DNA from 3 places in the Streptomyces sp. NPDC001980 genome. Region 3 is predicted to be linked to each of the others. Evidence: riboswitches for the same ligand, from Rfam matches in the RefSeq annotation. Region 3 holds a riboswitch; each other region holds the start of a gene.

Region 1 (7,339 bases), on a different contig from region 3:
CGCGTCGGCCTCCGCGAGGAGCTCGTACAGCCCGGGGTCCGCCCCGCGCAGCGAACCGCAGTACACCGGAAGGGCGTTGGCGCCGTGCGCCTCGATCGCGTCGCACAGGGTGTCCACGAAGCCCGTGTTGCCGCTCAGTTCGTGGGCCCGGTAGAAGAGCACCCCGACGGTCGGCCGGCCGCTCTCCCGGGTACGGGAACCGTGGACGCCGTACTCCGGCATCTTCTGCGGCTCGGCGAACCCCTCGCCGGTCAGCAGCACCGTGTCGGAGAGGAACCGGGCCAGCTCGGTGAGGTTGGCGGGGCCGCCCTCGACGAGGTACCTGAGGGCCTCGGCGACCACACCCGCCGGCACCGACGACTCCGCCATCAGCTCGGCGTCCGGCACCGCCTCGCCGCCGAGCAGCACGGTCGGGATCCCGGCGGCCTTCAGCGCGGCCAGCCCGTCCTCCCAGGCCCGCTTGCCGCCGAGCAGCCGTACGACGGCGATGTCCGCGCCCGCGAGGAGCGCGGGCAGCTCCTCCGTGACGTCGACGCGCGTCGGATTGCCGATCCGGTAGTCGGCACCGGAGGCGGCCCGGGCCGCCAGCAGATCGGTGTCGGCGGTCGACAACAACAACACAGTGCTCATGCGGGCGCTCCCGGTGGAATGAAAGGCAGTCCTTGTGGCGCGCCCGACTCGATGAGCCGCCAGAGCGCGTCCGTGTCCGCGTGCTGTTCGATCAGGTCGCCGAGCCGGTCGAGCTGCTCCTCGCGCAGCGCGGCGAACGAGGTGTCGGGGGCCGGCACGAACCGGCGGCCCGCGGCGGCCGCCACCTCGCGCAGGAAGGCCCGGCGGAAACCGTCCGACTCCAGGGAGCCGTGCCAGTGCGTGCCCCAGGTCTGGCCGACCCGGCAGCCGTCCAGGAACGGCTCGCCCCCGGTCACCTCACCGACCCCGTGATGGATCTCGTACCCCTCGACCCGCTCGCCGAGGGCCTCCCCGACGGGCCGGGTGAGCGTCTTCTCCCGGGCGAACCGGACCCGCACGGGCAGTACCCCGAGCCCGTCGACGGCCCCCTTACGGCTCTCGACCTCGTCCTCGATGTGCTCGCCGAGGATCTGGAAGCCACCGCAGATGCCGAGCACGGGCCGCCCGTCGGCGGCGCGCCGCCGGAGCGCCTCCGCGAGCCCCCGTTCGTGCAGCCACTCCAGGGCGCGGACCGTCCCCCGGGTGCCGGGGATGATGACGAGATCGGCGTCGGCCAGCTCCTCCGGCCGGTCCACGAACCGCACCACGACGCCCGGTTCGGCGGCCAGCGCGTCCACGTCCGTGAAGTTGGACATCAGCGGGATCGCGCAGACGGCGACCCGGAGCACGTCCTCGCCGACGGGCGGGGCCGTGTTCGACTCCCGGACGGTCCCGCGCAAGGAGACCCTCCCCCACGCTCGGCTTCGCTCGCGCGGGGGGACCCCCATCCCGTCCTCCTCGTCGATGCCGAGCCCGTGCCGGAAGGGGAGGACGCCGTAGGTGTGCCGCCCGGTGAGCCCGTGGAGCATGTCGAGGCCCGGCTCCAGGAGGGAGACGTCTCCGCGGAACTTGTTGACGAGGAACCCGGCGACGAGGGCCTGGTCCTCCGGCGAGAGCAGCGCGACGGTCCCGAAGAAGGAGGCGAAGACGCCGCCGCGGTCGATGTCGCCGACCACGAGCACGGGCAGCCCGGCGTTCCGGGCGATCCCCATGTTCACGATGTCGGTCCGGCGCAGGTTGATCTCCGCCGGACTGCCCGCCCCCTCACAGATCACCGCGTCATACGTGCCCCGCAACTCGGCGAGACAGTCGAGCACGGTCCCGAGCAGCTTCTGCTGCCGTCCGCCGTGATAGCCACGCGCGCTCAGCTCACCGACCGGCTTGCCGAGCAGCACGACCTGACTGCTCTGCTCGCCGCCGGGCTTGAGCAGCACGGGGTTCATCAGCGCGGTCGGCTCCACCCGGCAGGCCTGCGCCTGCATGGCCTGCGCCCGCCCGATCTCGGCACCCTCGCGCGTGACAAAGGAGTTGAGGGACATGTTCTGCGCCTTGAACGGCGCGACCTTCACACCCTGCCGCACCAGCCACCGGCAGATACCGGCGGTGACGACACTCTTCCCGGCGTCGGAGGTGGTACCGGCCACGAGGAGACCGCCGTTGTTCATGACGCCCTTCCCGAGAGCGATCCGCGCAGCAGCGCCCCGGCCGCGCTCACCCCCAACGCCAGCCACCCCACCCGCCGCGACAACCGCACCGCCCGTTCGATGTCCGCGACTTCCACAGCGCGCCCCTCCCCGTTCAGCACCGGCCGGTGCTCGACCCGCCCCCCGTACGACAACGTCCCCCCGAGCCGCACCCCCAACGCCCCGGCGAACGACGCCTCCACGGGCCCCGCGTTGGGACTCGGATGCTTCGCCGCGTCGGCCCGCCAGGCCCGTACGGCTCCCCGCCGGTCATCCCCGGCCACCGCGGCCAGCACGGCGGTGAGCCGGGCCCCCGGCCACCCGGCCACGTCGTCCAGCCGGGCCGAAGCCCACCCGTACCGCCGGTACCGCGCCGACTTGTGCCCCACCATGGCGTCCAGGGTGTTGACGGCCCGGAACCCCACAAGACCGGGGACGCCGCCCACGGCTCCCCACACCAGCGCGCCCACGACCGCGTCGCTCGTGTTCTCGGCGACGGACTCCACGACCGCCCGGGCGATCCCGTCGGCGTCCAGGGCCTGCGGATCCCGTCCGCACAGATGCGGCAGCCGGGCGCGGGCCGCCTCGACGTCGCCCGCCGCCAGGGCCCGCCCGATGCCGCGGGCCTCGCGCGCGAGCGAAGTACCGCCGACCACGGCCCAGGTGGCCGCGCCGGTGAGGGCCACGGACGCGGCGGTGGACGGTCGTACGATCCGCTGGGCCACGGCGCCCAGCGCCGCAGCGCCGCCGGCGCACACGGCGGTGTGCAGTGCGCCCCACCCGCGGTGGTCCCGCCACAGCACCCGCTCCACGGCCCCGGCCGCCCGCCCGAACACGGCGACCGGATGCCCCCGGCGCGGATCGCCGAGCAGCAGATCACCGAGGAGGCCGGCGGCGGCGCCGTACGCGAAGACGCGATCGGCACCCATCGGCTCAGCCGGCCGCGGGGTCGGGGACGGGCCGGGTACTCAACCTCGATCGGCAGCCGCGCATGGCGTTATGTCCTCACTCAGGGTGTCCGCGCCCTGGTTCGACGAGACCGGCGGTGGGAGTTCCTGGCTTCCGGGGATTGCTACCCCGGTGACAGTGGCGGGACCGCGCCGGATTCACACCGGCTTCCTCCCTTGCCGCCGTACATGGCTCCGGAAGTCCACCACGCCCCCGGAAGACCCGTCAACTTGCCTTTGACCTGCGAGGGGAGTGTGTGGGAAGGCCCACACCGGTTGTCCAGCGGGGCTTGTGGGGCATGCGGAAGGCTCCTCTCCGGGCGGACGGAGAGGAGCCTTCGCGGCGCCGACGAGGCCCTTTGTGTCAGGCCTTCTCGTATCAGGCCTTCTGCCAGGCCTTCTTGTCTCAGGCCTTCGCCACGATCAGGTGGATGCCGTAGGCCACGGCGGCCGCGCAGCCGGCGAAGCAGAGGTAGGCGGCCGTCACGGCCAGGGCCGCGGAGTCGCCCTGGGCGGTGGCGCGTTCGCGGGCGGACAGGCCCTTGACGCCGAGGGTGAAGAGGGCCACCAGGCCCACGGTGGCCACGAGGCTGACGCCGAAGACGGAGCCGATGGCTGCCCAGTCGATGTTCATGTCGGTTCTTCCTCGGGGTCAGACGGTGGCGGCCGGGTCGGTCGCGGGAGCGGCCGGGGCGGAGGCGGGGGCGGGGATGGTGGCGGTCAGGTCGTCCGTGACCGTGACCGGGCCCGCGGGCGGTGGGGTCACGGCGGCGATCGCCGTGGTCACCACGCCGGCCGGCTCCTCGGTGCCGACGACGTTGCTGCTGTCCACGACCTCGCGGCGGGAGAGCTTCCAGATCGCGGCGCTGGAGGCCACGAGGAAGACGGCGACGACGGCCGTGCCCCAGTCGCCGAGGTCCGTCACGGACTCGGCGAGCGCGCCGACCACCGCGGCGGCCGGGAGCGTGAGCACCCAGGCGACCATCATGCGGGTCGCGGTGGACCAGCGGACCGTGCCGCCCTTGCGGCCGAGGCCCGCGCCCATCACGGAGCCCGAGACGACGTGCGTGGTGGAGAGCGAGAAACCGAGGTGGGAGGAGGCCAGGATGGCGGTGGCCGCGCTGGTCTGGGCGGCGAAGCCCTGCTGCGGCCGGAGGTCGGTCAGGCCCGTGCCCATGGTGCGGATGATCCGCCAGCCGCCGATGTAGGTGCCGAGCGCGATGGCGAGGCCGGCCGAGAGGATGACCCAGGTGGGAGGGTTCGAGCCGGGGGCGATGGCACCGCCCGCGATCAGCGCGAGGGTGATGATGCCCATCGTCTTCTGCGCGTCGTTGGTGCCGTGCGCGAGCGAGACCAGGCCGGCGGAGGCGATCTGGCCGGCGCGGTAGCCCTTGCGGGTGGCCTCGTCCTCGGCGTTCTTCGAGAGCGTGTAGGAGAGGCGGGTGGAGAGCGCCGCCGCCAGGCCCGCGACGACGGGGGCGGCGACCGCCGGGAGCAGGACCTTGGTGACGAGCACGTCGCCGTGGACCGCGCCGAAGCCCGCGGAGGCGACGGTGGCGCCGATCAGACCGCCCATGAGGGCGTGCGAGGAACTGGAGGGCAGGCCCACCAGCCAGGTCACCAGGTTCCAGAGGATGGCGCCGACGAGGGCGGCGAAGATGACCTCGGGACGAATGCCGTTCTCGTCGACGAGACCCTTGGAGATCGTGTTGGCGACCTCCACCGAGAGGAAGGCGCCCACCAGGTTGAGCGCGGCGGACATCGTCACCGCGATCTTGGGCTTGAGCGCACCGGTCGAGATGGTCGTGGCCATCGCGTTGGCGGTGTCGTGGAAACCGTTCGTGAAATCAAACGCGAGTGCGGTGACCACCACAATCGCGAGGATCAGCGAGAAGTTTTCCATTTACCCAGGCAATCTTTCGAGGTCATTGGCTGTTGGACCGTAGGCAACCTGAATGAACGGAAGATGAACTGAGGGGGTCTTGGTGGTGTATGGGGTCGATTTCAGGGCGGCCCTGGGTGGGGCGAGCCGAGGCCGCCGTCCCGGTTCCGGTCCGGCGGCCCGGTCGCCGCTTGGCTAGAGGCCCAGGGTGAACGCCTTCAACCGGTCCGCCGACCCGTTGAAGAGATTCTGGTCACCCGGCAGGCTGCCGCTGTTGTCGTACTGCCAGAAGGTCCACGACTTCCATCCGGCCGGCAGCGTCCCGGCGTCCGCCGAGCCGTGGCGGGCGATCCACAGCGCGTGGTCGGCGGCGAAGGCGCTGCTGCCGCCGGTGCAGAGGTTCCACCAGTTCGTGGTCGTGTAGATCACCGGCCGCCGGCCGGTCTCCCGCTTCAGCTCGTCACTGAAGGACCTGATCCACTTGACCATCCGGGAGTTGCTCAGCCCGTAGCACTTGTGCTTCTTGTCGTACGGGTTGTACTCGACGTCGAGCGCGGGCGGCAGCGTCCAGCCGTCCGCCGTCCAGGTGCCGCCGTGGCTCACGAAGTACGCGGCCTGCCGGGCGCCCGACGACTTGTCCGGCAGGGCGAAGTGGTACGCACCCCGCCTGATTCCCGCCTTGCGTGAGCCGTTGTACTGCTGGCCGAAGTACGGGTTGCGGTAGGTGATGGACTCGGTGGCCTTGATGTAGACGAACCTGGCGCCCTTCGCCCTGGCGCCCGGCCAGTCGACGTTCTTCTGGTGCGAGGAGACGTCGTGCCCCTTCGGCAGGCTCGCCGCGGACGCCGGTGTCCCGGCGAACGCGGTCGCGGTGCCCGCGAGGGCGAGCGCCGCCACGGACGCCGCGAGGGCGCGGACGCGGTGGCGGGACGGCGGAATGCGGTCACGGGCCATGTTTCCCCCCGGAATGGCAACGTGTACGAAAAATCGTCCAGAGATTATTGGAAGATCGGCGTATCCTCGGCGATCTTCGGCCAAGCCAGGAAATGGGAATCTTTGTGGCGGTTTGCGCTCTACTGGATTCGGGACGTCCGGCCTAAAGTGCCCTGCCGCGCAGGCCGGTTGGGGCGTTGCCTGACAGGATCGGGCCATGGCTGAGCAGCAGCGGGACGAGCGTGACGGACGGGATGGACGGGCCGGCGCACAAGGTGTGTCGGAGTCGCGAAGGCGGGATGTACGCACGGAGGAGGCGGACGCCTGGCGCGAACTCGTCGTCGCCGCCCGCCGCACGGTCTCCGACGGACTGGTCGTCGGCACCTCCGGCAACGTCTCGGTCCGCGTCGGCGACACCGTGCTGGTCACACCGTCGGGCGTGCCCTACGACCGGCTCGGTCCGGACGACGTGACGGGCGTGGACCTCGCCGGCCGTCAGGTCCTCGGCACCCTGGTCCCGACCAGCGAGCTGCCGATGCACCTCGCGATCTACGGCAGCACCGGCGCCCGGGCCGTCGTCCACACCCACGCCGTCCACGCGACGGCCGTCTCCACGCTCGTCCCCGAGCTGCCGGCGATCCACTACATGTCCGCCGCGCTCGGCGGCGCGGTCCGGGTTGCCCCCTATGCGACGTACGGCACCGACGAGTTGGCCGAGAACATGCTCCGCGCCCTGACCGACCGCTCCGGCTGCCTCCTCCAGAACCACGGCACGATCACCTACGGCACCACCCTGGCCCAGGCCTACGACCGCACCGCCCAGCTGGAGTGGATGTGCCGCCTGTGGCTGACGGCGTCCGCGGTGCCCGGCCTGACCCCGAGCCTGCTCTCCCCGGCGCAGGTGGCGGAGGTGGGCGAGCGGCTGCGGGGGTACGGGCAGAAGCAGAAGGAGAGGTGAACGGGGGCGGGCCCTCCGCCCTCGCCTCCGCCGGCCCCTCGCCTCCACTGGCCGCCGACCCGCTCCGCCCCGACACTGGACAGGTGCGCCCAGTCAAAGTCACGGCCGCTGCCGTCGGTGCCGTACTCGCCGCCGGTGCGGCCGGCGTGGCCGCGGGGCGGTTCGCCAGTGACGCCGCGCTGAAGGCACCGCCCGGCCGGCCCCTGCCCACCGAACCCCGGCTCACCGTGCACGGCACCGCGGCCGGCCGCATCACCCTCACCCGGGACCTCGCCTCACTGCGCCCCGGCACCTACGGCCTGGCCGGGGACGGCTCGCACGCGGTCGTCGGCGCCGTCCTGGAGTCCGCCGCGAACACCGCCGACACCGTCGTACGGCGGCTGGAGCGGGTGACCCACGGCACCTTCGAGACCGGCGACAGGGCCTG
Region 2 (7,339 bases), on a different contig from region 3:
GTCCCCAGGTCGTGCACCAGCCGCTGGAGCACGGCCAGCACTTCCTCGGCGGCGGCCGGGTCGAGCGCGGAGGTCGGCTCGTCGAGGACCAGGACCGCGGGATGCGGGGTGAGCACCGACCCGATCGCGACCCGCTGCCGCTGCCCGCCCGACAGCGTGGCGATCGCCCGGTCCCGCAGCTCGGCCAGCCCCAGCAGATCGAGGGTCTCCTCCACGCGCCGCCGCATCACGGCCGGGGCGATCCCCAACGACTCCATCCCGTAGGCGAGTTCGTCCTCCACCGTGTCGGTCACGAAGTGGGCGAGCGGATCCTGGCCCACCGTGCCGACGACGTCGGCGAGTTCACGCGGCCGGTGGGTACGGGTGTCCCGGCCGGCGACCGTCACCCGGCCGCGCAGGGTGCCGCCGGTGAAGTGCGGCACGAGCCCGCTCACGGAGTTCAGAACCGTCGACTTTCCGGTGCCGGACGGGCCCACCAGCAGCACGAGTTCACCCTCCGGCACCTCGAAGTCGACGCCCTGGACGGCGGGTCGGGCGGCGCCGTCGTAGGTGACGGAGACGTCTTCGAAACGGATCACGACGGCTCCTCCTTGGGACCCTCGGGAACGGGATCCTCGGGAACGGGATCCTTGGGAACGATCAGGGCGGGCAGCAGGCCGAGCAGCACGGCGGCCGCGGGCCAGAGCGGAAGCGTGGGGGCGACCAGCGGTACGACGCCGGGCTGCAGGGCCGCCGGATCGCGGACGGACGCCAGGGTGAGCAGGGCGGCGACGGCGGCGCCCGCCCCGGACACCAGCCAGGCCCGCGCGTCCCACGGGTCCGGCCGGTACCGGGTGCGCGGCGAACGCCGGCCACCGAGCCGGAGCCCCGCCAGTGCGGCGGCCACCCCGGCCAGCAGGACCGGCAGCCCGTAGCCGCCGCCCTCGGTGGTGAGCAGCCCATACAGCCCCGCGCAGACGCCGAGCAGACCGCCGAGGGTGAGCCCGGCCGTCGTACGGCGGACCCGGTCCGGGACGTCGGCGCTGCGGCCGTACCCGCGCGCGTCCATGGCGGCGGCGAGGGCGACCGAACGCTCCAACGCGCCCTCCAGGACCGGGAGCGCGACCTGGAGCAGGCCGCGGATGCCGGAGTCGGGCCGGCCGCGCAGCCGCCGGGCGGCCCGCAGCCGCTGCACGTCGGCCACCAGGTGCGGCGCGAAGGTGAGCGCGACGACCACGGCCACGCCCAGCTCGTACAGGGCACCGGGCAGGGACTTGAGCAGCCGGGCCGGGTTGGCGAGCGCGTTCGCGGCGCCGACGCAGATGAGGAGGGTCGCGATCCTGAGGCCGTCGTACAGGGCGAAGACGAGCGCCTCGGCGGTGACCCGGCCACCGAGGCGGATGCCCTGGGCCCAGTGCGGGAGCGGGACTTCGGGGAGGGTGACGAGGGTGTGCGCGCCGGGGACGGGGGAGCCGAGGACGACGGTGAACGCGAGGCGTATGAGGAGGACGGCGACGCCGAGCCTGGCGAAGGCGGCGTAGGAGCGGGACCAGGGGGCGGTTCGGCTGCGGCAGGCGGCCACGACGTAGCCGGTGACCGTGATGAGCAGGGCGAGGAGAAGGGGGTTGGTGGTCCGGGACGCGGCGACGGCGAGGGAGAGGGACCAGAGCCACCAGGCGCCGGGGTGCAGGGCGCGGGCGCGTGCGGGCCGGCGCGGGGGTAGGGCCGCTCGCCCGCGCTTGCGGGGTGCCGCTGCGCCCACCCTCCCCCACTCTCGGCTTCGTTCGAGCGGGGGGACCCCCATCGCCCCAGCGGCACGACTGCCCGCAGCCAGGACGTGCCCCGTAAGGGGCGCGGGGAACTGCGCGATCAGCCCCCACCGGCCCGCACTGTGACGCTCACGCATTCTTCCGCCGCCGTGCCTGCCAGAAAGCCCCCGCTGCGAGAACCACGACAACTCCCGCTCCCGCTACCAGCCCGAGCGACGGCCCGCTGCCCGACGACGTACCCCCGGCCCCCGCCGCCACCTTCTCCCCGCACCCCCGCGACGGATACCCCCCGATCGCACACAACAACGCGTTCGTGTCGTACCGCAGCGGCTTCGCCACCGTCGCCAGTGCCTCCGCCGTCGTCGCGTCCTCGGACACCACCGCGCAGGCCGTCCGCCGGGCAGGCGGCCGCTCTCCCGAGGGCGCGTCCGCCGTCGTACCGAAGTCGACGACCAGCCCCACCCGCTTCCGGCCCCCGACGGCGGGGGTGCCCCCGCAGATCGTCCCGAAGTCCGCCGTACCGCGCGGGCGCGACGCGTCCGACGAGTCCTCGCTCACCGCGAAGCGGAAGCCCTCGACCGAACCGTCGGCAGGCTGCGCGGTGGAGGGGCCCTGCGTGGCGTACGTCCAGTGCGCGCCGTCCCGTTCCCAGAAGGACCAGTAGCGGTAGCCGGTGGCCGCCGCCGGCCCGGCGGCCGTCGCGCACAGCGTCAGCGCGGCCAGGAGCAGCAGCGCCGCACGGCGGACCGCGGTCACGGCTGCTGCTGCTTCCGGCGGCCGCTGAACAGGAAGCCGATGCCGATACCGGCGACGAGCCCGGTGCCGACGATCCACCACACGCTGTTGCCCGACTTCTTCTCCCCGGCATGCCTCTCGGCGTGCTGCGCGGCGGCGGCCCGCGGGGCCGGTCCGGTCGCGTTCAGCGCCGTCACCAGGTTCGTGCCGCCGAAGTCGCGCGGGTCCGCGCCCATCGCGTGCGCCGCGAGGATCAGCTCGGCGTAGGCCGCGGGCCCGCTCTGCTCCGCCCACTGCGCGGCGTGCGCCTCCAGCCAGGCGTACGGCTTCCGCGCCTGCTCGGTCCAGCCCTGCGCGGCCAGGGCGACGACCGAGTCGGCGGTGTTGCCGTAGTCCGGCTGCGGCTTGGCGCCGGGGAGTGCGGAGACCAGGTGGCCGGTAGCGGACATGGCGTCCGCCAGGTACGCGGCGCCGTTGCGGGCCACGTCCTCCCGCGTGAGCGTCTTGCCGGAGTCGGCGCAGGCGGAGCCCTTCGCCGGGGCCTTCCCGGCCGCCGTCGCGAACCCCTTGCCGAGGGCTCCGAGCACCCCGGCCGCGGTGGCGTCCGCGTTGGCGGCCAACTTCCCCTTCTTGTCGGGCTGGTAGGCGAGCGCACCGCCGCCGTCATCGGCGCACGGGACGGACCACTTGGCGAGGAGGTCGTACGGCGACCGGTCCGCGCTCGCGCCGGCCGCCGCGAGCGCCCCGATGACCACGCCGGTGGAGTTGGTGTCGCTGGGGGAGCCCGGGGTGTAGCCCCAGCCGCCGTCCTTGTTCTGCACCGACTTCAGCCAGGTCACGGCCTTGCCCGCGGCGGCGTCGTGCCCGCCGGCCGCCTTCAGCGCCTGCACGGCGGCGGCCGTGCTGTTCGTGTCGACGGTCACCTTGGCGTCACAGGCTGCCGTCGGCTCGGCGCGGAACGCGGCGAACGAGCCGTTCGCGCACTGCTGCCCGGCCAGCCAGTCCACCGCCTTCACGGCCGGGGTCACCCCCACCGCGTGCTGGGCCAGCAGGGCGAGGGACTGGCGCCAGACGCCGTCGAACTTGGGGTCCGAGCTGCCGTACAGCCCCGACGGGAGCACCGCCGACGCGGACGGCGACGGGGACGCGGTACCGGTGGCCAGCGCGGTCGTCGCGGGAGTGGCGGCACCGATGACGGCGGTGGCGGCCAGCACCCCGGCGGTGCGGCGGAGGACGGTCATGGTCGGCGGGTGCCTCTCCCTGCGGGGAGCCGGGCAGCACGGGACACCCCGGCGGCTCGGCTCCGTAAACCTCGACGGTGCCGTGCGACGACGGGTGCCGGCGCACACGAGCCGATCAACGTCCCGGGCGCGGCGGTCCGGCTTGCCACAGGGTGTGTGGCTCACGGTTGCGGGTCAGCGCCGGAATTGCACCGGCTTCCCCCCGTACGGGTGATGACGACCCGGCTACCTTACCGGCCGCCGACGGGAAGCTGAGAGGGGGCTGTGCGGAGACCGTTTCGTTATGGTCATGCCATGACGGGGAGACTGCTCGGGTCGGGGCGTTCGGCCGACGTGTACGAGATCGACGAGGCGTGGGTGCTGCGCCGGGACCGGGACGGCTGGGGGGACGCGGCCGCCGAGGGCGCGGTGATGACGTACGTACGGGAGCACGGGTACCCGGCGCCCCGGGTGCGGCCGTCCGGGTCCCGTACCGAACTGGTCATGGAGCGGCTGTCCGGGCCGACCATGCTGGCGGCGCTGCTGGCGGGGGAGTCGGGCCCGGCGGAGGGCGGTGCGCTGCTCGCCTCGCTGCTGCGGCGGCTGCACGCGGTGCCCGGGCGGGACCCGGCCGACCCCGGCACCCGGGTCCTCCACCTCGACCTGCATCCGGACAACGTGATGTTGACCCCCGACGGCCCCCGGGTCATCGACTGGACCAACGCGGAGGACGGGCCGCCCGGACTCGACTGGGGCATGTCCGCGGTGATCCTCGCCCAAGTGGCCCTCGGCGCATACCCGTTGGCCCACGACATGCTGGCGGCCCTGCTCGCCGATCCGGGCGAGCTCACCGAGGAGGGGCTGACGGAGGCCCTGCGCCGACGGGCGGCCAATCCGACGATGAGCCGAGGGGAAGTCGAAGTGCTCGGTGCGGCAGGGCAGTTGATACGGTCGATCGCCTTCTAGCCTTCTAGCCTTCTAGCCTTCTAGCCTTCTAGGCCTCTGGCGCCGCGTCTGCGGACTGCCCCCGCGTGAAACCGTGACTCCGTTCCACCTTCGCCACATGCAGGGTGTAGCTCTCGTACCACTCGGCCCGCCCGCGCTTCTGCGCCGCGCGGTGCTCGGCGTCGGTCCGCCACTGCGTGAGGGCGTCGGCGTCGCGGAAGTACCCGACGGTGATGCCCAGCCCGCCGGGGGTCTGCGCGTGGTCCATGCCCAGGTACCCGGGGATGTCCTTCACCAGCTCTTCCATGCGTGCGTTGGTCTCGCTGTAGCCGCTCTGGTCCTGGGTGCGCACCGTGGTGAAGACGGCCACGTAGTAGGGGGGTTCATGGGCCTCGACGGGCGCGACAGGCCCTTCCGGGGGATTGGTCATGGCGTCACCGTAGGGCGGGACGCGCCCGGCGATCCAGCGTCTTTCCCGAACGGGACGCGCAAGGGATCGAACTCTTGACCAAAGCCGCTGGGCAGCCGCTAGGCGGCGTTGGCGAGTGGTGCGATGCCCGCCGACAGGTGGCGGGCCATCCGGCGCAGCGCGTCGTGGCAGTCGGCCGGGGTCTCGCCGACCGCGACCCAGAGGGCCAGCCGGTCGGCGGCGGTGGCGTGCGGGCCGGCGGCGACGTGGTTGCCGGTGTGCTGGGTGAGGAGCATGCGGTCGGCGCCGGGTTCGTGGGCGGCGTCCGGGGAGAGGTCCAGGTGGTCGAGGCGGCCGGTGGCGGCCGGGTAGGCGAACTGGACCGCGGCCGCCCGCTGCCGGCTGGGCGTGGTGTCGGCCGCCTCGCCGGTGGCCAGGGCGGCCGCGGCCCGGGCCAGGTCGACGCCGGTGGCCCGTCTGACGAGGAGCGGGATCAGGTCGCCCGGGAGATGCGGGGCGACGTCGGTGACCCGGGGGCCGCGGTCGGTGAGGGTGAGGCCGATGTGCAGGACACCCCGGTCGATGCCGAGGGCGTGCACGGTGCGGTCGACGGCCAGGCGCAGGAAACGGTTGTGCAGCAGGCCGTCGTGGGCGTGCACGGTGTGCCGCAGCGGCTGCCGGGCGGGCGCCGGGCCCAGCGTGGTACGGGTGATGGCGGCGATGCGGATCTCGCCGTCGAGGACGACCGTCTCGGCCGAGACGCGGGGCGCGCCGGGGTCGTCGGCGTCGCCGGTGGGGACGGTGTGGCCGGTCAGCAACGCGCGCAGCGCGGGCGGGTCGGTACAGGCTTCGGCCGCGGCGAGGGAGGGGCCGGGCAGCCCCAACTGCCCGGCGATCCTCGCGGCGGCGACCGCGTACTCGCCCGAGTAGGTCAGCACGCCGCGGACCCGGTGCCGGGCCGCGAACCGCACCACCGCCGACGCCGTGGCGCCGCCTTTGCCGGGGTCCGCCGCGAGGTGACCGGCCAGGCACGGCTGTGCCCAGGCGGGCGGCGCGGCGTCCACCAGCAGCACCGGGCGGGCCGAGGCGATACGCGTCAGCACGAACTCGTCGTACGCGCACCGGCGACCGGCACCGAGCAGCAGGACGGGCTGCGGCATCGGTTCGCCTCACCTTCTGGGGAGGAGGCGGGGCGGCTGGTCGCCCCGGATGCCGCTCCCCCATAGGCGGCACCCGGGGCGGGTCGGTTCGACCGTGGCCTGGTGACGTGATCCTTTCCTGCCGGTCCGTCATATGTCAACGATTGCTGCCCTCTTGCGCAGTGGGCCTTGTCATGTCTGGTGGGCGGGACCGGTGATTCGATAGCCTCGCGTCTGCCCGGCTCCGGCCGGCGGCCGACCGACCACGCGCGTCCAGGGGGACCTTGGTGAGTGACGCCCATGCCCCGTTGACCGGCGTACTGGAACGACTCGGGGAGCTGACCGGACGGCCCGGACGGCTGCCCGAGGTGCTGGACGTGGCCGACCTGTCGTACCGCACCGGCATCCCGGTCGGGGTGGTCGCCGAACTCCTCGCGGGCGGGGCCGCACCCGAGGCGGAGCTTGCCGAACGGGTCCGGCAGCGGCTGGACTTCATCCGCGAGAACCGGCGCCGCCCCGACGGCAAGCGGTACTCGCTGGGCGAGCTCGCGGCGATCGCCGGCACCAGCAGGCAGTGGCTGAGCGAGTGGCGCAAGAGCGGGCTGCCGAGTCTCGAACACACCGACCGGCTGCGGCGGTTCTTCGGCCTCCCGCCCGGCTTCTTCACCGCCGACGAACCGGAGGCCCTGTGCGAGGCGCTCCAGCCGGTGCTGCAGGGCCTGCAGGCCGAGGCCGACCCGCTGTCCCGGCTCTGCGAGAGCGGCCTGGTCCGGCTCGCCGCCCGCGCACCGCAGATGAACCCCCGGCAGCTCGCCACGCTCGCCGACCTGGCAGAGATGATCATCAGCTCCGAGACCGCCGCCAACTGAGCGTCGAACGGGCTGATTCACGACTTCGAGGACGCCGAATGCCGTCAGGAACGCCGTTAGGAACGCCGTCAGGAAAGACGACCGCCAGCGAGGACGACGACGCATGAGCCCGAGACGATCGCCCAAGCGGTTCCTCGCCCAGCCCGTCCGGGACACCGCCCGCGCGCTGGAGCCGCCGACTAAACCCGAGACCTTCCTGCACGCGCTGTGCGCCACGCTCAGCCCGACGCTGGACCGGCCGGTCAGGCTCAGGTTCGTCGCCTTCCCGCCCGGG
Region 3 (7,339 bases):
CGGGGTTGAGCACGATGATCGCCTTGCCGCGGGCCGCGCCGCCGACCTTCTCGATGGCGGACGCCGTGGTCTCGGTGAACTCGTCGATGTTGGCGCGGGTGCCGGGCCCGGCGGAGCGGGAGGAGATGGAGGCGACGATCTCGCCGTAGTGGACCGGCGTCACGGCGGCGACCGCGGCGACGATCGGGATGGTGGCCTGGCCGCCGCAGGTGACCATGTTGACGTTCGGGGCGTCCAGGTGGGCGTCGCCGTTGACGGGCGGCACGACGTACGGGCCGAGCGCGGCCGGGGTGAGGTCGACGACCGTGCGGCCGAGGGCGCGCAGCACCTCGTCGTGGCGGCGGTGGGCGCCGGCGGAGGTGGCGTCGAAGACGATCGACACGTCCTCGAACTCGCCCAGGCCGACCAGGCCGTCGACGCCCTCGTGGGTGGTGGCCACCTTCAGGCGCCGGGCGCGGGCCAGGCCGTCCGAGTCCGGGTCGATGCCGGCCATGGCGGCGATCTCCAGGCTCTCCGACAGCCGCAGGATCTTGATCATCAGGTCGGTGCCGATGTTCCCGGATCCGATGACGGCGACCTTCGTGGTCATGCTGCTCCCTCGGTGGCGAAGGCGACCCCGACCGTGCCGAGGCCCTCGATGTGGGCGGTGAACTCGTCGCCCTCGGCGGCGACCGCCATCGGGCCGAGCGCGCCGGTCAGGACGATGTCGCCGGCCCGCAGCGGATCGCCGAGGCCGGCCAGGGTGGCGGCGAGCCAGCGGGCGGCGGTGAGCGGGCTGCCCAGGCAGTCGGCGCCGGTGCCCCGGGAGATGGTCTCGCCGTTCTTGGCCAGGGTCATCCGGACCCCGCGCAGGTCGACCCGGTCCAGCGGGACCGGCGTGCCGCCGAGGACGAACAGGCCGCAGGAGGCGTTGTCGGCGACGGTGTCGACGATCGTGATGTCCCAGTCGGCGATCCGGCTGTCCACGATCTCCAGCGCGGGCAGCGCGAAGGCGGTGGCCCGCAGCAGGTCGGCGACGGTCGGGTCGCGGTACGGCAGGTCGGCGGCCAGCACCAGGGCGACCTCGGCCTCGACCTTGGGCTGGAGCAGCCGCCCGGCCGCGACCGGCTCGCCCTCGCCGACCGCCATGTCCGCGAAGAGGGCCCCGAAGTCGGGCTGTCCGACCCCGAGCTGGCGCTGTACGGCGGGCGAGGTCAGCCCGATCTTGCGGCCCACGAGCCGGCGGCCGGCGGCCACGCCCCGCTCCACGTGCAGCCGCTGCACCGCGTACGCGGTCTCGATGTCGTCCTCGGGGAGGAGGGTGCGGACGGGGGCGCAGGGAGTGCCGGTGCGGGTGGCTTCGTCGAGGACGTCGGCCACCTTGGTGACGAGGTCAGGGCTCATGCCGACAGGTATAGGCGGGCGGCGGGAAACCCGGCAAAATATGTTCCGTGGTACGGAACAGCGATCAAGGAAACATGCTCGACAAGGCGATGGCGGTCCTGGACTGCTTCCGCCCGGACGGCGGCGCGTTCCGCCTCACGGAACTGGCCGAGCGCTCCAAGCTGCCCAAGACCACCGTGTTCCGGCTCTGCGCCGAGCTGGTCCGGCTCGGCCTGCTGGAACGGGACGCGGACACCTACCGGCTCGGCGGCGCCCTCTTCGAACTGGGCTCGCTGGTGCCGCGCCGGCACGACCTGCGGGAGGCCGCGCTGCCGTTCCTCCAGGACCTGTTCGAGGCCACCCACGAGACCGTGCACCTCGGGGTGCGCGAGGGCCACGAGGTGGTCTACGTCGAGCGCATCCACGGCCACGACGCGCTGCGGCTGCCGTCCCGGATCGGCGGCCGGCTCCCGCTGACCTGCACCGGGGTCGGCAAGGCCCTGCTGGCGTTCTCGGGCGCCGAACTGGTCGAGGAGGTGCTGGCGGCGCCGCTCCCCCGCCTCACCCCGCACTCGGTCACGGACCCCGGCCGGCTGCGCACGGCCGTCGAGCAGGCCCAGGTCGCGGGCCTCGCCTACGAGGAGGAAGAGGCCGCGGTGGGGGTCAGCTGCATCGCGGCCCCCGTCTTCGCCGGGCCGACGGCGGTCGCGGCGCTCTCGGTGGCCGTACCGTGCGGCCGCTTCCGCCCGGCACAGCTGGCCCCGGCGGTGCGGACGGCGGCCCTGGGCCTCTCCCGGGCGCTGCGCGGGGCCAGACACCCGGCGGGACCGGCGTGAACACGGCTGTGACCGGAATTTTCCCGGCAACCCCTAGATGATCTGCCAGGGGTTGGTCTCGTAGCAGTCCACGAGCAGGTCCGTGACGGCCGGGTCGACGGCCAGCGCCGTCCCGTCGATGCTCGCCACCGGCACGGCCGGCGAGATCGAGTTCGCCAGGAAGGCCGAGCAGTCCGGGGAGCCGGACGCACCGGCCACCAGGTCCGCGAGCCGGATCTCACGCCGCTCGGACGGGATGCCCTTGGCCGCCAGCCCCCGCTGCAGCAGCTGCATCGTGATGCCCGGCAGCATGGCGGCCTCGGGCCAGACGACCCGTTCCCGGTCGTAGAAACCGATGTTGGAGACCGACGCCTCGCTGATCCGGCCGTACCGGTCGGTGAACAGCGCGTCGTCGTACCCGGCGAGCACCGCCTGCCGCCGACGGTGCGTGAGCCCGAACGTCCCGGCGTGCTTGAGGTGGGGCAGGTCCCGCTCGTACTCGACCGCCCGCAGTCGCACCGGCGCGGTCTGCGCCTGTGCCGGGGCGCTCGTCGCCACAGCCAGGTCTGGCTCGACGGGCTCGCCCCGCAGCACGTCACCGAGCCTCCTGGTGAAGGCTGTCACCCGGACCGACACCGCGTCCGGGCCCCCGTCGAGGGCGTGCCGCACACAGCCCCGCACCCGCTCTGCGTCCAGCCCCCTGCCGAACAGTTCGCGCGCGCTCTCGTCCAGCCGCGTCAGGTGCAGATCCAGCCCCCGGACCGCGCCGTCCCGCACCTGCATCGAGGTGAAATGCGCGTAGTTGGCCCGCGCGAGCACCGTCAGATCCGCATTGTCCGCTTCAGCCCCGTTGATTTCCACCCGGTCGATGACGATCCCTCTCTCCCCGTTGCCCACTGCCTGGCGGCCATGTCCCGGCCACATTAGGCGCGCGCAGAGCCGGTTCGAAAGCGAACCGGATCGAAAGCGAGCCGGATCGAAAGCGAGCCAGCTCGACTGCCGCGCCGTCGACGACACCCCGGGCCGCTTTCGGGGCGGGTTAAGCTGACCGTGCAGCTGGTTCGCCCTGTCAGCCAGACGGGACGTCGCAAGAGGGAACCCGGTGGGAATCCGGGACTGCCCCGCAGCGGTGAGCGGGAACGACCGCCGTCATACGCACTGGATCCACCGGGTCCGGGAAGCGACGGCCAGTAGGTGTCCTCCGGACGGAGGGCGTGCCCGCGAGTCCGAAGACCTGCCATCTGCCCGCGCGCGAACCACTCGTGCGCGGACATCCCGGTGACCTCGTGGGCGGGTCGGCGTGCATATCGGACGGTCGGTCGCGTACTCGTTCACGGCGTACGACCGTTGCCGTCCGGTTCGTCACCCCTTCGCGCTCTCGTCCCGTCGCCGGGATCTCAGGGAATCGTCTCGCGAAGGAGATCTCCGTGACAGCCAAGTCCGCAGCCGCGGCAGCCCGGGCCACCGTGTACGGCTACCCCCGCCAGGGTCCGGCCCGGGAGCTGAAGAAGGCAATCGAGAGCTACTGGAAGGGCCGGGTCACCGCCGACGCCCTGCGGGCCTCCGCCGCCGAACTGCGCCGGTCCACCTGGCGGCAGCTCGCCGAGGCCGGCATCCACGAGGTGCCGACCGGCGACTTCTCGTACTACGACCACGTCCTCGACACCACCGTGATGGTCGGCGCGATCCCCGACCGCCACCGGGCCGCCGTCGAGACCGACGAGCTCGACGGCTACTTCGCCATGGCCCGCGGCACGCAGGACATCGCGCCGCTGGAGATGACGAAGTGGTTCGACACCAACTACCACTACCTGGTGCCGGAGTTGGGCCCCGACACCGCCTTCGCCACGAACTCCGCCAAGCAGATGGGCGAGCTGACTCAGGCGCTGGCCCTCGGCCTCGCCGCCCGGCCGGTGCTGGTCGGCCCGGTCACCTATCTGCTGCTCGCCAAGCCGGCGCCCGGCGTGCCCGCCGGCTTCGACCCGCTCACCCTCCTCGACCGGCTGCTCCCGGTGTACGCCGAGGTGCTCGCCGACCTGCGGGCGGCCGGTGCCGAGTGGGTGCAGCTCGACGAGCCGGCCCTGGTGCAGGACCGCACCCCGGCCGAACTGAACGCCGTCACCCGCGCCTACCGCGACCTCGGCGCCCTCGCCGACCGGCCGAAGCTGCTGGTCGCCTCCTACTTCGACCGGCTCGGCGAGGCCCTGCCGGTGCTGGCCAAGGCCCCGGTCGAAGGGCTCGCCCTCGACTTCACCGAGGCGGCGGCCGCCAACGTGGACGCCCTGGCCGCCGTCGGCGGACTGCCCGGCAAACGGCTGGTCGCCGGTGTCGTCAACGGCCGCAACATCTGGGTCAACGACCTGTCGAAGTCCCTGTCCACCCTCGGCACCCTCCTCGGGCTCGCCGACCGGGTCGACGTCGCCGCCTCCTGCTCCCTCCTCCACGTACCGCTGGACACCGCCGCCGAGCGGGACATCGCACCGCAGATCCTGCGCTGGCTGGCCTTCGCGAAGCAGAAGACGGCCGAGATCGTCACCCTCGCCAAGGGCCTCGCCCAGGGCCCCGACACCGTCGCCGCCGAACTCGCCGCCAACCGCGCCGACCTGGTCTCCCGGGCCGGTTCACCGATCACCCGTGACTCCGCCGTGCGGGCCCGCGCCGCGGCCGTCACCGAGGCCGACGCCCGCCGCTCCCAGCCGTACGCCGAACGCTCCGCCGCCCAACGCGCCCACCTGAGGCTGCCGTTGCTGCCCACGACGACCATCGGCTCGTTCCCGCAGACCGGCGAACTGCGCACCGCGCGTGCGGACCTGCGGGCGGGCCGGATCGACACGGCCGGTTACGAGGAGCGGGTGCGGGCCGAGATCCAGGAGGTGGTCGCCTTCCAGGAGAAGGCGGGCCTGGACGTCCTGGTGCACGGCGAGCCCGAACGCAACGACATGGTCCAGTACTTCGCCGAGCAGCTCACCGGCTACCTGGCCACCCAGCACGGCTGGGTCCAGTCCTACGGCACCCGGTACGTCCGCCCGCCGGTCCTCGTCGGCGACATCTCCCGCCCCGAACCGATGACCGTGCGCTGGACATCGTACGCCCAGTCCCTCACCGGCCGCCCGGTCAAGGGCATGCTCACCGGGCCGGTCACCATGCTGGCCTGGTCCTTCGTCCGCGACGACCAGCCCCTCGGCGACACCGCCCGCCAGGTCGCCCTCGCCCTGCGCGACGAGGTGAACGACCTGGAGGCGGCGGGCACTTCGGTGATCCAGGTCGACGAGCCCGCGCTGCGCGAGACCCTTCCGCTGCGGGCCGCCGACCGGGCCGGATACCTGGCGTGGGCGACCGAGGCGTTCCGGCTCACCACCGCCGGAGTCCGTCCGGACACCCAGATCCACACGCACATGTGCTACGCCGAGTTCGGCGACATCGTGCAGGCCATCGACGACCTCGACGCGGACGTCATCAGCCTGGAGGCGGCCCGCTCGCACATGCAGGTCGCCCGCGAACTCGCCGCGCACGGCTACCCGCGCGAGGCCGGACCCGGGGTCTACGACATCCACTCCCCGCGGGTGCCGAGCCCGGCCGAGGCCGCCGCCCTGGTGCGGACCGGCCTGGCCGCCATCCCCGCCGAACGGCTCTGGGTCAACCCCGACTGCGGGCTGAAGACCCGCGGCTGGCCGGAGGTCCGGACCTCCCTGGAGAACCTGGTCGCGGCGGCGCGATCGGTGCGTGCGGAGCTGTAGCCGACTCCTGGCGCGGGTGCCGGACGGCGTACTGTCGTGCGCGTCCGGCACCCGTCGTCGCCGGCACCCACCGTCGCCGGTACCTGCTGTCCGACCGAGGAGAACTTCCGCCCGTGACCTGCCGAGTCATCCTCATAGCCCCCGCCATCACCCCCTCGCTGCGGCGGGCCCGCTTCGACGACGGTGACTCGATCGAGAAGCCCGAGGCGGTGGCGCTGTCCCTGCCGGCCGCGGGCGAGACGGTCAGCTCCCCCAGCGTGCGCTGCCGGGAGACGGCGGCCGCACTGGGCCTCGACGCCACGGCGGAGCCCGAGCTGTCGGGCCTGGACGCGGGGCGCTGGCGGGGGCGGACGCTGGAGGAGGTCGGCACCGCCGAACCCGACGCGCTGCTCCAGTGGCTGACCGACCCGGGGGCCGCGCCGCACGGGGGTGAATCGGTACGGGAGTTGTGCGTGCGGGTCGCCGGCTGGCTGGACCGGACGGGCCTGACCATCGGCCGGACGATCGCCGTGGTGGAACCGGAGGTGGTGCGCGCCATGGTGCTGCACGTACTGGGGGCGCCCGAGGCGGCGTTCTGGCGCGTGGACGCCCCGCCGCTGTCGGCGACGGAGATCACGGGCGGGCCCGGGCGCTGGAACCTGCGGCTCGGCCAGGTCGGCGGGTAGGCGTCCGGCGGTCGGGGGTGTCCGGCGGGTGCCGGAAACGCGGTGGAGCGGTGCGCCCCGTCCTGCCTAGGGTCGCGCCATGACCACCCGCACCTTCCGCGTCACCGTCCGCGGCGTCTTCGACGGCCTCACCGCCGAGCAGCGCGCCGAACTGCTCTCCCGGGCCGCGGAGCACGACGTGCTGCGCGCGGCCTTCACGCCCGAGGGCCACCTCAGTTACGACATCACCGCCCGTCCGGCCTTCACCTTCCGCTTCCAGGACACCGGGGAGGAAGAGGAGGACATCCTGGCGGCGACCGAGCGCGCCGAGGAGGCGGCCAGGGCGTGGCTCACCGAGCGCGGCTACGGCTACAAGAACCTCAGGTCCAACGCGGAGGACCTCTCCCAGGCCCCCCTCGGCAAGCGCCGGCGCCGGACGGCCGCGCAGCGGCAGGACTGACTCCGGCTCTGACTTCGACTCCGACTTCAGCTCTGAATTCAGCTCTGGCTTCGGCCCTGACTCTCATGGATACGGCCATGTCGGCCTGAAGTCGCCGTGGTTCAGGTCACGTCGGGATGTGGGCGGATTGTGGGGAGCCTGTGCGGCGGGCGTGGCATGCTCGGGGCCACACCGAGTTACCGGCCGGTTCTACTTACCGGTAACCATGATCGGTGTCTCTTCGTCACCCCCCACCCTCAGGACTGACCTTGCGCAGACGCACAAGGCTCGGGCATGCCCTCGTGCCCGCCTTCGCCGTGACCGCCCTCCTCCTCGCCTCGG

Evidence for each region. Region 3 has a riboswitch for cobalamin ahead of metE (5-methyltetrahydropteroyltriglutamate--homocysteine S-methyltransferase). Riboswitches for the same ligand answer to the same signal wherever they lie in the genome.
Region 1: linked by a shared signal. The riboswitch ahead of ABT137_RS10525 (cobalamin biosynthesis protein) and the one ahead of metE (5-methyltetrahydropteroyltriglutamate--homocysteine S-methyltransferase) in region 3 are both predicted to bind cobalamin.
Region 2: linked by a shared signal. The riboswitch ahead of ABT137_RS18290 (SCO2321 family membrane protein) and the one ahead of metE (5-methyltetrahydropteroyltriglutamate--homocysteine S-methyltransferase) in region 3 are both predicted to bind cobalamin.

The regions. Positions count from the first base shown of each region.
Region 1 covers NZ_JBEOYD010000005.1:351,101-358,439, forward strand. Annotated here, with positions in the region: gene cobN (cobaltochelatase subunit CobN) at 1-630, opposite strand, end outside; gene ABT137_RS10520 (cobyric acid synthase) at 627-2,174, opposite strand; gene ABT137_RS10525 (cobalamin biosynthesis protein) at 2,171-3,121, opposite strand; cobalamin riboswitch at 3,223-3,362, opposite strand; gene ABT137_RS10530 (hypothetical protein) at 3,546-3,773, opposite strand; gene ABT137_RS10535 (inorganic phosphate transporter) at 3,792-5,042, opposite strand; gene ABT137_RS10540 (lysozyme) at 5,217-5,975, opposite strand; gene ABT137_RS10545 (class II aldolase/adducin family protein) at 6,172-6,912, shown strand; gene ABT137_RS10550 (alpha/beta hydrolase) at 6,996-7,339, shown strand, end outside.
Region 2 covers NZ_JBEOYD010000010.1:250,606-257,944, reverse strand. Annotated here, with positions in the region: gene ABT137_RS18305 (ABC transporter ATP-binding protein) at 1-578, opposite strand, end outside; gene ABT137_RS18300 (energy-coupling factor transporter transmembrane component T) at 575-1,783, opposite strand; gene ABT137_RS18295 (SCO2322 family protein) at 1,878-2,504, opposite strand; gene ABT137_RS18290 (SCO2321 family membrane protein) at 2,501-3,724, opposite strand; cobalamin riboswitch at 3,839-3,981, opposite strand; gene ABT137_RS18285 (phosphotransferase family protein) at 4,019-4,669, shown strand; gene ABT137_RS18280 (antibiotic biosynthesis monooxygenase family protein) at 4,698-5,078, opposite strand; gene ABT137_RS18275 (ATP-grasp domain-containing protein) at 5,177-6,217, opposite strand; gene ABT137_RS18270 (helix-turn-helix domain-containing protein) at 6,484-7,065, shown strand; gene ABT137_RS18265 (M10 family metallopeptidase domain-containing protein) at 7,169-7,339, shown strand, end outside.
Region 3 covers NZ_JBEOYD010000032.1:71,386-78,724, forward strand. Annotated here, with positions in the region: gene ABT137_RS36660 (acetaldehyde dehydrogenase (acetylating)) at 1-589, opposite strand, end outside; gene mhpD (2-keto-4-pentenoate hydratase) at 586-1,383, opposite strand; gene ABT137_RS36670 (IclR family transcriptional regulator) at 1,458-2,198, shown strand; gene ABT137_RS36675 (aminotransferase class IV family protein) at 2,232-3,101, opposite strand; cobalamin riboswitch at 3,218-3,433, shown strand; gene metE (5-methyltetrahydropteroyltriglutamate--homocysteine S-methyltransferase) at 3,605-5,914, shown strand; gene ABT137_RS36685 (histidine phosphatase family protein) at 6,028-6,579, shown strand; gene ABT137_RS36690 (DUF6204 family protein) at 6,659-7,018, shown strand; gene ABT137_RS36695 (hypothetical protein) at 7,267-7,339, shown strand, end outside.